3 regions of the Paraburkholderia sp. RL18-101-BIB-B genome follow, and region 2 is predicted to be linked to each of the others. Evidence: predicted binding sites of a transcription regulator. Region 2 holds the regulator's gene; each other region holds the start of a gene.

Region 1 (4,194 bases), on a different contig from region 2:
CCCGTCGTTTCGCCGGATCGTGTTCAACCAGTCGAAGGCCGAAATCAAAGCGCTGGCCGTGGCAGGCACGCAGATCATCAAGGAGCATGCGCAGGCGCGGCCGGACACGCATTGGACCTTCCAGTACTCGCCGGAAACGTTCAACGCGGCCGAACTGCCATTTGCACGCGAGGTGTGCGACGCAGTGGCGCAGACGTGGCGGCCCACGCGCGATCACAAAATGATCATCAACCTGCCCGCGAGCGTGGAAGCGGCGACACCGAACGTATTCGCCGACCAGATCGAATGGATGCACCGCAATCTCGGCTATCGCGACAGCATCGTGCTGTCGGTGCATCCGCATAACGATCGCGGCACCGCGGTGGCCGCCGCGGAACTGGCGCTGCTGGCGGGCGCGGACCGCGTCGAGGGCTGTCTGTTCGGCAATGGCGAGCGGACCGGCAACGTCGATCTCGTGACGCTGGCGATGAATCTGGCTGCGCAAGGCGTCGATACCGGGCTCGATTTCTCGGATATCGAGGCGGTCCGGCGCGTCGTGGAGCGCTGCAATCAGTTGCCGGTGCATCCGCGGCATCCGTATGCGGGCGATGCGGTGATTCGAGCGAAAAGCGGGGAGCGACAAGGCGTCGCGGCGCATGAGCCGGAAGTGGCCGAAGCCGGTGCGGCCGATCGTCGCGAGTGGAGCGGTGTGGATGAGGAAAGCGTCGCTGCCTGAGAATCAGGGCGAGTGACGCAAAAACCGACGCACAAGCGCGCTACCCGCGTGCCCGCGTCAGCCGGAGCAACCCGCTCACAAGGCGCGGCCAGCCCGGAAACAGTAAGCTCAAAAGGCTCACTCGATTGCGCAACGCGTTGCCTGCCAGGCAATCAGGCGCCATCGCCCGTCTTCCTGCGTATGGATCGCCGTGTAGGCGATCGGAAACAGCAGCGCTCCGTTATTGGCTTCCATTTCGATCAGCGCCCGGCCGGTCACGACGCAGGTCTCGCGCCCGACCGGCAGCACCTCTTGCGACTGAATCTCGATCTGCCGATAGCGGCGGCGGCCCGCGGTAATCCCGTCGATGAACTGCCGTTTCGTTTCCCGCTTGCCGTTCGTGTGAACGTAGCTCACGTTGTCCGCGAGCAGCGTGTCGAGCGATTGCCCGTCGCCGTCGACCATCGCGCGAAAACGCTCTCGCTCGAGCTCGCGAACCGCTTCGATTATCTTTGCCGCCATCGCTCAGCCCCTCGCACCGGTGAGCCGAACGTGGCCACGGTCGTCAGAAGTTATATTGCAGATATAGCTGGTGGAAATTTATACCAGGATTCGGCTCTTTGATACCGCCGTTGGAAATATGCTGGAAGCGATAGCCTGCCTGGTACTGCTGGTGGCTGCCGAACTGCATGCCCACGCCGGCCATGTCGGCGAACTGGAACGCAGTGCCCAATGTGAAGGTCGAAGAAATCCGGGGACTCGACAGCAGCCGGATGCCCGCGCCCAGTTCGGCGTACGGGCGGATCGAGCCCGATCCCTTGATGAAGCGGATGATCGGCGTCACGCCGATTTCGCCGATGTTGTCGTGCACATTGCCTTCGTTGGTGTGCCACCAGGCCACGTGCGCTTCGCCGATCAGCGAGAAATGCCAATCACCGATCTGCCACCAGGTCAGATCCGGGTCCCAGACGAAACCGAGGTCGAGTTTCTTGACGTGGCGATCGCCAAGGCCGCCGGCCACCTGCACGCCAAACTGGTCCGCCGAAGCCCATCCTGAAGTTCCCACCAGCACGGCACCAGCCGTGATATTTAGAGCCAGACCACGCAAAGCATTCTTCTTGTTGTTCATCTAACACCCGAGCTCCGCCGAACGTTGAACAATCCTTAACCGTTTTGCGTATTGTAAAGACAATCTCAATTGAGTGGATCGTATGAAGAAACCCATCTTTCCGCAATTAGTCACCTCAAAACTAGCAAAAGTCGGTCACTTATAACAATGAAGGCGATCTGTTAGGTAAGTTCTACGCTCCGAGCAAAGAAGCCGAGGGAGGCGTACCATGGCTATTGAATCGTGAATTTCAATAGGAATTTACGGAACTTGGATGCCCCTACAGCCTCTAAGTATTAGCACTCGGCAATTCAGAGTGCTAACATCCAACGCTGGAGTCGTTACCTGAATAAGCTTTTGTCTGATTCCAAAGGAGTTTCCTACGTGAGCCATGCAATGACCCTTCCGAGTACTTTGAGCCCGTCGTCGGCTAAGGCCGCTTCGGCAGGTGCACTGGCGCTCTCGCATTCCTCGCTGCTGCCCGGTCAACTGGGCAATATCGACGCCTACATCCAGGCCGTAAATCGGATTCCGATGCTGACGCCGGCGGAAGAACGCCAGTTCGCCACCGAATTTCGCGAGCAGGACAACCTAGAGTCCGCGCGCCGTCTCGTCCTGTCGCACCTGCGGCTGGTCGTATCGATCGCGCGCAACTATCTGGGCTATGGACTGCCGCACGCCGACCTGATCCAGGAAGGCAATATCGGCCTGATGAAGGCCGTGAAGCGCTTCGACCCGGAGCAGAACGTGCGCCTCGTGTCGTACGCCATGCACTGGATCAAGGCTGAGATCCACGAATACATTCTGCGCAACTGGCGGATGGTGAAAGTCGCCACGACCAAGGCGCAGCGCAAGCTGTTCTTCAACCTGCGCAGCCACAAGCAAGGGCTGGGCGCGTTCACGCCGGACGAGATCGAAGGTCTCGCCAAAGAGCTGAATGTGAAGCGCGAAGAAGTGTCCGAAATGGAAACGCGCCTCTCGGGCGGCGATATCGCGCTGGAAGGGCAGGTCGAGGACGGCGAAGAGTCGTACGCGCCGATCGCCTATCTGGCCGACTCCCATAGCGAGCCGACCGCCGTGCTGGCTTCGCGTCAGCGCGACAAGCTGCAAAGCGACGGTATCGCGAGCGCGCTGGACGCACTGGACGCCCGCAGCCGCCGCATCATCGAGGCACGCTGGCTGAAAGTGGAAGACGACGGTTCGGGCGGTTCGACGCTGCACGAACTGGCCGACGAATTCGGTGTGTCCGCCGAACGTATTCGCCAGATCGAGGCAAGCGCAATGAAGAAGATGCGCGGTGCACTGACCGAATACGCGTAAAGCTTGAAGATTGTCTGCATGCCGGTTCGTCCGGCGCGCGGTATTCAGCCGCCAAGCCCAGCCCTCGCAAGACGGCGGGGCTTTTTTTCGCCCACGCCGCGGTGTTTTCGCGCACGCGCACACTGACGCAAGAACATCACCGAGCAACACGCGTTTCTTGACGTATCACAAACCAGATAGCAATACTGCTTGAACGGGGCAAGTCTCGCGACCCAATGCCGCAGCGCCGAACTGTTGCGCGCGAGGTTCTACTCCTAGAATCGGGATGCACTCGCCAAACCGCCCAAGCGGCCTGGCGCCAGCCGGATTCACCGGTGTGAAGTTGCCTTCTACCGATCATGACCACAGCCCTCAATCGCAGCACCACCCGCCGCCCGAGCCTGCGCAAACGGTTCCACGGCTGGGTGCGCGGTCCGACGCTGGCGCGGGATATCGCCATCGTCCTCGCTATCAAATTCGTACTGCTGATGGCGCTCAAGTACACGTTCTTCAATCATCCACAGGCGGAGCACATGTCGCTGCCGCCTGAGCAAGTCGCGCAGGCGCTGTTGTCCGTGCCTGCCTCGCATCCGTCCCAAGGTGATCAACATGCCCGTTAGCGAAGTCGTAGAACTGTCGCGCCTCCAGTTCGCCATCACCGCGCTTTACCACTTTCTGTTCGTCCCGCTCACGCTCGGCCTGTCCTGGTTGCTCGTCATCATGGAGTCGGTCTATGTGATGACCGGCAAGCAGATCTACAAGGACATGACCCAGTTCTGGGGCAAGCTGTTCGGCATCAACTTTGCGATGGGTGTCACCACCGGCCTCACGCTGGAATTTCAGTTCGGCACAAACTGGTCGTATTACTCGCACTATGTCGGCGATATTTTCGGCGTGCCGCTCGCGGTTGAAGGGTTGATGGCGTTCTTCCTCGAATCGACCTTCGTCGGCCTGTTCTTCTTCGGCTGGAACCGGCTCTCGAAGACCCAGCATGTGTTCGTCACGTTCCTCGTGGCGCTCGGCTCGAACCTGTCGGCGCTGTGGATTCTGGTGGCCAATGGCTGGATGAACAATCCGGTCGGCGCTACCTTCA
Region 2 (4,194 bases):
GTATTCGTTCCAGTGCAGCTTCTTGCGCAGCGTGGCGAAGTAGCTGTAGCCGACGGGATGCAGCATCGGCACCGTATGACGCGAGCGGCGCACTTCGATCGTGTCGCTCAGTTCGAGCGAGGTGAACGACTGCATGTCGAAATTGACGTTCACTTCGCGCCCCGAGACGATCTGGATGCTCACCTTGGAGTCGTCCGGCAGCACGATCGGCCGGTTCGAGAGCGCGTGCGGCGCGATCGGCACCAGCACGATGCCTTGCAATTGCGGATGCAGAATCGGCCCTTGCGACGACAGCGCGTAAGCGGTCGAGCCGGTGGGCGTGGCCACGATCAGGCCGTCCGAGCGCTGGTTGTACATGAAGCGGCCGTCCACCGAGACATGCAGTTCCGCCATGCCCGAGAAGCCGCTGCGGTTGACCACCACGTCGTTGAAGGCCAGCGCGTGATAGATCGGATTGCCGCCGCGCATGATGCGCGCTTCGAGCAGCACACGTTCTTCGCGCTCGAAATTGCCCGACAGCATTTGCGGCACGATCTCGCGCATGTCGGAGATCGGAATGTCGGTAATGAAGCCGAGCCGCCCGTGGTTGATGCCGATCAGCGGCGTGCGGTACGGCGCAAGCTGGCGGCCGATGCCGAGCATGGTGCCGTCGCCGCCCAGCACCACCGCAACGTCGGCGCGCGCGCCGATCTCGGCGGGACGCAGCGCCGGATAGTCGGTGACGCCGATCTCGGCGGCGGTGTCGGCTTCGAACACGACCTCGAAGCCGCGCTTCGCGATGCACGAGGCGAGCGTGGTCAAGGGCTCGGCGATGCCCGGCGTATTGTTGCGCCCGACGAGCGCGACGGTCTTGAACTGGCTGGTCACTTGCATGCCGGCATTACACCATAGGTAGGGCCTGAAAAGAACCGCAGACAGACCCGGTAGCGGGCCGGCATGCGCGGGCCGTCAGCGCATCTCGCGATTGTCGTTAGAATGGTGAAGCCTTGATGACATGTGCGCCGGTTAAAGTGCGGCGGGGTGCCGGCAGCGGGGCCGCCCAGAAGGTGGCCCGCAAGGTGGTCCGCAAAGCGTCGGGCGGAACGCCGGCTAGCAGGCCGGACCGAAGGCAATGCGCTGCGCTGGCAACAGGCGGCGCGTTCGTCAGGGATGGGCGCCCCTAGCGCTCGCGGTTGTCGTGCCATTGAGCTAAAATTTTCCGTCATGCTAGATCCTCGCGCACAAACCCTCCTCAAAACGCTGATCGAGCGTTACATCGCCGAAGGTCAGCCGGTCGGCTCGCGCACGTTGTCGCGCTATTCGGGCCTCGAACTGAGTCCCGCAACGATCCGCAACGTGATGTCCGACCTCGAGGACCTGGGGCTCGTGATCAGTCCGCATACTTCGGCGGGCCGCATTCCTACGCCTCGCGGCTACCGCCTGTTCGTGGACACCATGCTGACGGTGGAGTCCGCCGCAGACGAAGAGGCCGTGACACGTACCGTCAAGACTACGCTGCAGGCGGGCGAACCGCAGAAAATCGTTGCGGCGGCGGCCAGCGTGCTCTCCAATTTGTCGCAGTTCGCCGGCGTGGTGCTCACGCCGCGGCGCAGCCATGTGTTCAAGCAGATCGAGTTCATGCGTTTGTCCGACAAGCGCATTCTGCTGATCATCGTCACGCCGGAAGGGGACGTGCAGAACCGCATCATGGCGACCCAGCGCGATTTCTCGCCGTCGCAACTGGTCGAGGCGTCCAACTACATCAACGCGCACTTCGCGGGCCTTTCGTTCGACGACGTGCGCCGCCGCCTGCGCGAAGAAATCGACGAGTTGCGCGGCGACATGACTACGCTGATGCATGCCGCCGTCACCGCCAGCACGGACGAATCCGACACGGGCGAGACCGTGCTGATTTCCGGCGAGCGCAACCTGCTCGAAGTCGCCGACCTTTCGTCGGACATGGCGCGCTTGCGCAAGTTGTTCGATGTGTTCGACCAAAAGACTAGTCTCCTTCAATTGCTCGACGTGTCGAGTCACGCGGCGGGCGTGCAGATTTTCATCGGCGGCGAGTCGAATCTCGTGCCGATCGAGGAAATGAGCGTGGTCACCGCGCCGTACGAGGTGAACGGCAAGATCGTCGGCACGCTCGGCGTGATCGGGCCGACCCGCATGGCCTACAACCGCGTGATTCCGATTGTGGACATCACCGCGCGCCTGCTTTCCCTGACTCTCAGCCAGCAATAAATAGCTTCGACTCCTGGCCGCGGCGGCACCTGCTGCAAATAATGCGTGACCGCGCGCGGCTTGCCAATTGGCCGAATGGCCAGGGGTGTCCGGCGGACCGGTGCATGAACCGCGCCGCTATAATGAATCCCACCTGAACCGACTCTCCGCCAAAACCGGTTACTTCTGCTGCCTATGCGCTTCGACCTCGAGCGGCCCTCACAGAACGCCACGTCACACCGTGTCGCCGTGCTGCTGATCAATCTCGGCACGCCCGACGCGCCGACGCCGCGTGCGGTCCGCCGCTATCTCGCGCAGTTTCTGTCCGATCCGCGCGTGGTCGAAATTCCGGCGCTGCTCTGGCAGATCATTCTGCGGCTGCTGATTTTGCCGGTCCGGGGCCGCGCGTCCGCCAAGAAGTACGCCGCGGTGTGGATGCCCGAAGGCTCGCCACTGCGCGTTCACACAGAGAAGCAGGTGGAGGGCTTGCGCCATCTGTTGCAATTGAACGACTACACTGTGCTGGTCGATTACGCGATGCGCTACGGCACGCCGGGCATTCCGGCCATGCTGAACCAGCTCAAGCTGGCGGGCGCCGAGCGCGTGCTGCTGATGCCCATGTATCCGCAGTATTCGTCGTCGACCACCGCCACCGCTTTCGACGACGCCTTTTCGGCGCTCAAGCGTATGCGCAATCAGCCGGAGATCCGCACGGTGCGGCAGTACGCCGACCATCCCGCCTACATCGCAGCGCTTGCCGCGCAGGTGCATCACTATTGGCATCAGCACGGCCGGCCGGACTTTGCCGCGGGCGATAAGCTGGTGCTGAGTTTCCACGGCGTGCCCAAGCGCACGCTGGATCTCGGCGACCCATACCACGAGCAATGCCAGCAAACCGGCGCACTTCTGATGCAAGCGCTCGAACTGACGCAGGTGGAATGCCGCATCACGTTCCAGTCGCGTTTTGGCAAGGCCGAATGGCTGCAGCCCTACACGGCGCCCACGCTGAAGGAACTGGGTGCGGCGGGCGTGCGGCGCGCCGACGTGTTCTGTCCGGGGTTTACAGCCGATTGCCTTGAAACCATCGAGGAAATCGGCATGGAAGTGCGCGACGAATTCCTCCACGCGGGCGGCAAGGATTTCCATCGGATTCCCTGCTTGAACGCCTCGCAGGCATGGATTGCCGCGCTGGGCGAAATCGTCGCGCAGAACCTGCAGGGCTGGCCGGTGCAGGCGTTGCCGGTGCCGCATACGACAGGACCTTGAACAGGCTCATGAATTACACGATTTCAACTGAAGCGGGCGCGAAGCTGCGCATCGACAAATGGCTTTGGGCGGCGCGCTTCTTCAAGACGCGTTCGCTCGCGGCCGACGCCGTCGAAAAAGGCCATGTGCGGATTGGCGGCGCCAGCGTCAAGCCGGCCAAAGACGTGCGGGTCGGCGACCTGGTGGAGATCGAGATCGAACGGATCGTGTGGCAGGTGGAAGTGTTGGGCGTGTGCGACGTGCGCGGCCCGGCGAGCGTCGCGCAAACGCTTTATGCGGAAACCGAAGCGAGCAAGGTGAAGCGGCAGGTCGAACAGGAGCGGCGCAAGACGTATCGCGAGCCGGCGGCCGCATTGCACGGCCGGCCGACGAAACGCGACAGGCGCACTATCGACAAACTTTCAGGTGGGGGTTGAACAGTTGTTCCATGGTCGCGTGCACACCGCCGTATTCGGTAGTGTGGTCGTTGACAGCCCCGGACATGCAGATGGTCGTGGTGCCCGCAATCAGAACCAATGCGACCACCGAGATTGCAAAGGTCAGTTTCACGGTACTCCCCTCGGGAAGGTTCAGGATAAAGACGGGCGAATCGGGTGGAAATTGCAATATGTCGGAAAGGTTGACGTCAGATTAGGGTTAACGCGTCTTTTCCGATGCTTAAGTGGAGCATAGGCCACTTGTCGATAGCACTCAATCCCAATCTGATTGCGCAGCAATAATCGTTGT
Region 3 (4,194 bases), 170 kb from region 2:
AGCGAATCCAGCGGCGGCCTCCGGTCGTCCTGGCGACTTCAAGTTGCCAGTCCCGTCGAGCGTGTGCCATGGCCCACGCTCGTACCGTCTGCGTTAGTGTCACCCTGATCGGGTACCAGGGTGTCTCAATCAGACGCGCTGCTATTTGTATTCGACGAGCACCTCGCGGTATGGCTTGCTTCCCTCGTTGCGCGCCTTGTGCGTCGCAGGGACCTTGGCGCCCTTGCCGATCTCGGACAGGACTTCCAGATATCCGTCCTCGCATTTGAGGGAATAAATCGCGCCCGTTGGCACGTCGAAGATGCCGAGGTCCCCGCCGTTTTCGTCGAAGATATGCAAGGGGGCACCTTCGATCGCGTACCACATGTAGGAATGCGTATGGGTATGTACCGGTGTTTCCTCGCCCGGAGCGAGGACGAAATTCCATACGATGACCTTGTCATTCTCAAACACCTTTTCACTGCCGACACCAGCCAGGATCGTCTCCTTGATTTGCGAATGTCACGGGAGGCGTTCTGCATCGCAGCAGACGCCATTCACGTTCGGACTTCGAAGCGTGTTGATTGGCCGCTGGACCATACTTCGGTAGCGGCGAACCTATCCGCCAGAGTAGGCGAATTTCCCACTTGTCCTTGTCCCTGCCGTATGCAAACTTGTCCCGGACGGGGCCGATTTATCATTCCGGATGATTTTTTTTTGCGCGAAGCGGCCGAGCGAATAAGAGCGCTTTGAATTCATCGGGGCGGCAGGAGCCAATCACCATGTCGGAACCTTTGCGAATCATTCACGGACCGTTTGGAAGAGTGGCGTTGCTCATGCTGGACAAAAGCATGGTCTTGCACGCACACCGGGTTTCTCACGTTATCTTCAAGGAGGGCGGTCCGGACATCCAGTTCGGAATCCGCAATCGTGAGCACGTTTTGTCGGACAGGAACGTGTTGCTCGTGAATGCGTGGGAGCCGCACTTCTATGAGCATCGCCCACAATCGCAGCCGACTGTGCTGCTGGCCCTTTACCTAGAGCCGGACTGGTTGAGGGAGGTCGACCGGCGCTTCGCTTACAGCATTCATCCCCGGTTTTTTTCGAGGCCGTCCGTAGCGTTGCAAGGGAAGCTTGGCCGCCTTCATACTGATCTGCTCGACATCCTGACCGACCGTGAGGGCCAGTCGCTTCAAGCGCTCCAAGGGCTGATCGCCGACATGACCGGCGAACTCGTCGGTGTATTGCCCCAGAGGAATGAGCTGTCAGCGGCCGGATCCGTTGGCGGAATCGCTTACGACATCAGAATTCGTCGCGCGATCGAAGCGATGAAAGAGGTGCGGGGCATCGCACCCGACTTCGATGATCTTGCACAAATGGTTGGGCTATCGCGTCCACATTTCTTCCATCTATTCCGCAAGCAGACAGGCATGACGCCGGCGACATTCGGCAGCATGCTGCGGATGGATCTGTCGATTCAAAGTGTTTCGCAGCAGGAAATGGCACTTCAGGATGTTGCGCTCAATCTGGGCTTTGACTCGCCTGGGAACTTCACGCGCTTCTTTGCTCGTCAGCAAGGGGTGACACCGAGCCAATACAGACACAACGTACAATTTGTCTCTGGCGCAGCGCGATGACCACCGCGCGTGTCGAGCTGACTGTCGATTCCGTCCTCAGCCGGCTGGGAGAGAGAGTTAGGTGCTGGCAGGGGCCGAAACATGTTTTCGATCTGCCGGAACGTCACTGACGATTGCACTTGGGGCGGGGTTTTCCCCTGGATTTGGTGTGAGTCACCCGGACGCGCGGACTGATGCCGTCAGAAAAAGCCAGGGGTCGCACTGCACTCGGGGCATTGTGGAACAGCTGGTTTCACAATAACCCATTGTTTCAAAATGATATTTCCTTTCCTGATGGCGGCCGGGCGCCGCTCGGGCGCTCAGACTTAAGTGGACAAGGTCCAAAGTTGAGTGAATCTCACCCAACAGCAGCATCCCTTCTTGAATTTGTCACCACCCGTCCATATAATTAGCACTCGCTGCACGAGAGTGCTAACAACATCGCCGGTTGGCTCAGCCAGCCGGGTTTTCTCAGCGTTCTTCAGTCTCAATCAAGAGAGGAGTATGTATGAACCTTCGTCCTTTGCATGATCGCGTGATCGTCAAACGTCTGGATCAAGAAACCAAGACCGCGTCGGGCATCGTGATCCCCGAAGCCGCAGCAGAAAAGCCGGATCAAGGCGAAATTCTGGCAGTCGGCCCGGGCAAGCGTGACGACAAGGGCGCTCAAATCGCGCTCGACGTGAAGGTTGGTGACCGCGTCCTGTTCGGGAAGTACGCAGGCCAGACCGTTAAGGTCGACGGCAACGAACTGCTCGTGATGCGCGAAGAAGACATCATGGCCGTGGTGCAAAAGTAAGCGCTGGTCGCTACTTTTCCCGGTCATATCTTAAAGAATTCAAGGAGTTAGAAGATGGCAGCTAAAGACGTCGTATTCGGTGATTCCGCCCGTGCCAAGATGGTTGAAGGCGTGAACATCCTCGCGAACGCTGTGAAGGTCACGCTGGGCCCGAAGGGTCGCAACGTTGTCCTGGAACGCAGCTTCGGCGGCCCGACGGTCACGAAGGACGGTGTGTCGGTCGCGAAAGAGATCGAACTGAAAGACAAGCTCCAGAACATGGGCGCGCAAATGGTCAAGGAAGTTGCTTCCAAGACCAGCGACAACGCAGGTGACGGCACCACGACCGCAACGGTTCTGGCTCAGTCGATCGTCCGCGAAGGCATGAAGTACGTCGCGTCGGGCATGAACCCGATGGACCTGAAGCGCGGTATCGACAAGGCTGTGTTCGCAGCGATCGAAGAGCTGCGCAAGATCAGCAAGCCGTGCACGACCAACAAGGAAATCGCCCAAGTCGGCGCGATTTCGGCAAACAGCGACTCATCGATCGGCGATCGTATCGCTGAAGCCATGGACAAGGTCGGCAAGGAAGGCGTCATCACCGTTGAAGACGGCAAGTCGCTGCAAGACGAGCTGGACGTGGTCGAAGGTATGCAATTCGACCGCGGCTACCTGTCGCCGTACTTCATCAACAACCCGGACAAGCAAGTTGCCGTGTTGGACAACCCGTTCGTGCTGCTGCATGACAAGAAGGTGTCGAACATCCGTGATCTGCTGCCGGTACTGGAGCAAGTCGCCAAGGCTGGCCGTCCGCTGCTGATCATCGCAGAAGACGTCGAAGGCGAAGCACTGGCAACGCTGGTGGTGAACAACATCCGCGGCATTCTGAAGACCGTTGCTGTCAAGGCTCCGGGCTTCGGCGATCGCCGTAAGGCCATGCTGGAAGACATCGCGATCCTGACCGGCGGTCAAGTCATCGCTGAAGAAACCGGCCTGACGCTCGAAAAGGCAACGCTGGCTGAACTGGGTCAAGCGAAGCGCATCGAAGTGGGCAAGGAAAACACGACGATCATCGACGGCGCTGGCGAAGGTGCGAACATCGAAGCACGTGTGAAGCAAGTTCGCACGCAAATCGAAGAAGCAACGTCGGACTATGACCGTGAAAAGCTGCAAGAACGCGTTGCCAAGCTGGCAGGCGGCGTTGCAGTGATCAAGGTCGGCGCTGCGACCGAAGTCGAAATGAAGGAAAAGAAGGCACGTGTCGAAGACGCACTGCACGCAACGCGCGCAGCTGTGGAAGAAGGCATCGTTGCTGGCGGCGGCGTCGCGCTGATCCGCGCACGTACGGCAATCGCCGGCCTGAAGGGCTTGAACGCCGATCAGGACGCAGGTATCAAGATCGTGCTGCGCGCGATGGAAGAGCCGCTGCGCCAGATCGTCACGAACGGTGGCGAAGAAGCCAGCGTCGTGGTGGCAGCTGTTGCTGCTGGCAAGGGCAACTACGGCTACAACGCAGCAACCGGCGAGTACGTCGACCTGGTTGACGCAGGTGTCGTGGATCCGACGAAGGTGACGCGCACGGCGCTGCAAAACGCAGCTTCGGTGGCGGGTCTCCTGCTGACGACCGACGCAGCTGTCTGCGAACTGCCGAAGGAAGATGCTCCGATGGGCGGCGGTATGCCCGGCGGCATGGGCGGCATGGGCATGGACATGTAATTTCAGTTGGGCCTCGTTACGAGGTCCAGTTGGAAGCACATGGGGGAGTGCGCCGCGAGGCGTGCTTCCCAAAAGAAAAAACCCGCAGAAATGCGGCTTTTTTTA

Evidence for each region. The regulator HrcA, encoded in region 2, represses chaperone genes, less so after heat shock. The targets are predictions, from matches to a motif close to TTAGCACTCNNNNNNNNNGAGTGCTAA.
Region 1: the regulator HrcA is predicted to act here: its motif matches at 2,099-2,125, upstream of rpoH (RNA polymerase sigma factor RpoH).
Region 3: the regulator HrcA is predicted to act here: its motif matches at 2,005-2,031, upstream of groES (co-chaperone GroES).

The regions. Positions count from the first base shown of each region.
Region 1 is NZ_JARESV010000008.1:143,024-147,217, forward strand. It holds partial or broken gene P0D73_RS15030 (2-isopropylmalate synthase) at 1-646, shown strand, start outside; gene P0D73_RS15035 (nuclear transport factor 2 family protein) at 833-1,216, opposite strand; gene P0D73_RS15040 (acyloxyacyl hydrolase) at 1,260-1,823, opposite strand; gene rpoH (RNA polymerase sigma factor RpoH) at 2,187-3,122, shown strand; gene cydP (cytochrome oxidase putative small subunit CydP) at 3,461-3,721, shown strand; gene P0D73_RS15055 (cytochrome ubiquinol oxidase subunit I) at 3,711-4,194, shown strand, end outside.
Region 2 is NZ_JARESV010000011.1:179,586-183,779, reverse strand. It holds gene P0D73_RS18650 (NAD kinase) at 1-873, opposite strand, end outside; gene hrcA (heat-inducible transcriptional repressor HrcA) at 1,204-2,223, shown strand; gene hemH (ferrochelatase) at 2,398-3,468, shown strand; gene P0D73_RS18635 (RNA-binding S4 domain-containing protein) at 3,477-3,884, shown strand; gene P0D73_RS18630 (hypothetical protein) at 4,094-4,194, opposite strand, start outside.
Region 3 is NZ_JARESV010000011.1:11,285-15,478, reverse strand. It holds gene P0D73_RS17890 (cupin domain-containing protein) at 142-453, opposite strand; gene P0D73_RS17885 (helix-turn-helix transcriptional regulator) at 762-1,616, shown strand; gene groES (co-chaperone GroES) at 2,104-2,394, shown strand; gene groL (chaperonin GroEL) at 2,449-4,089, shown strand.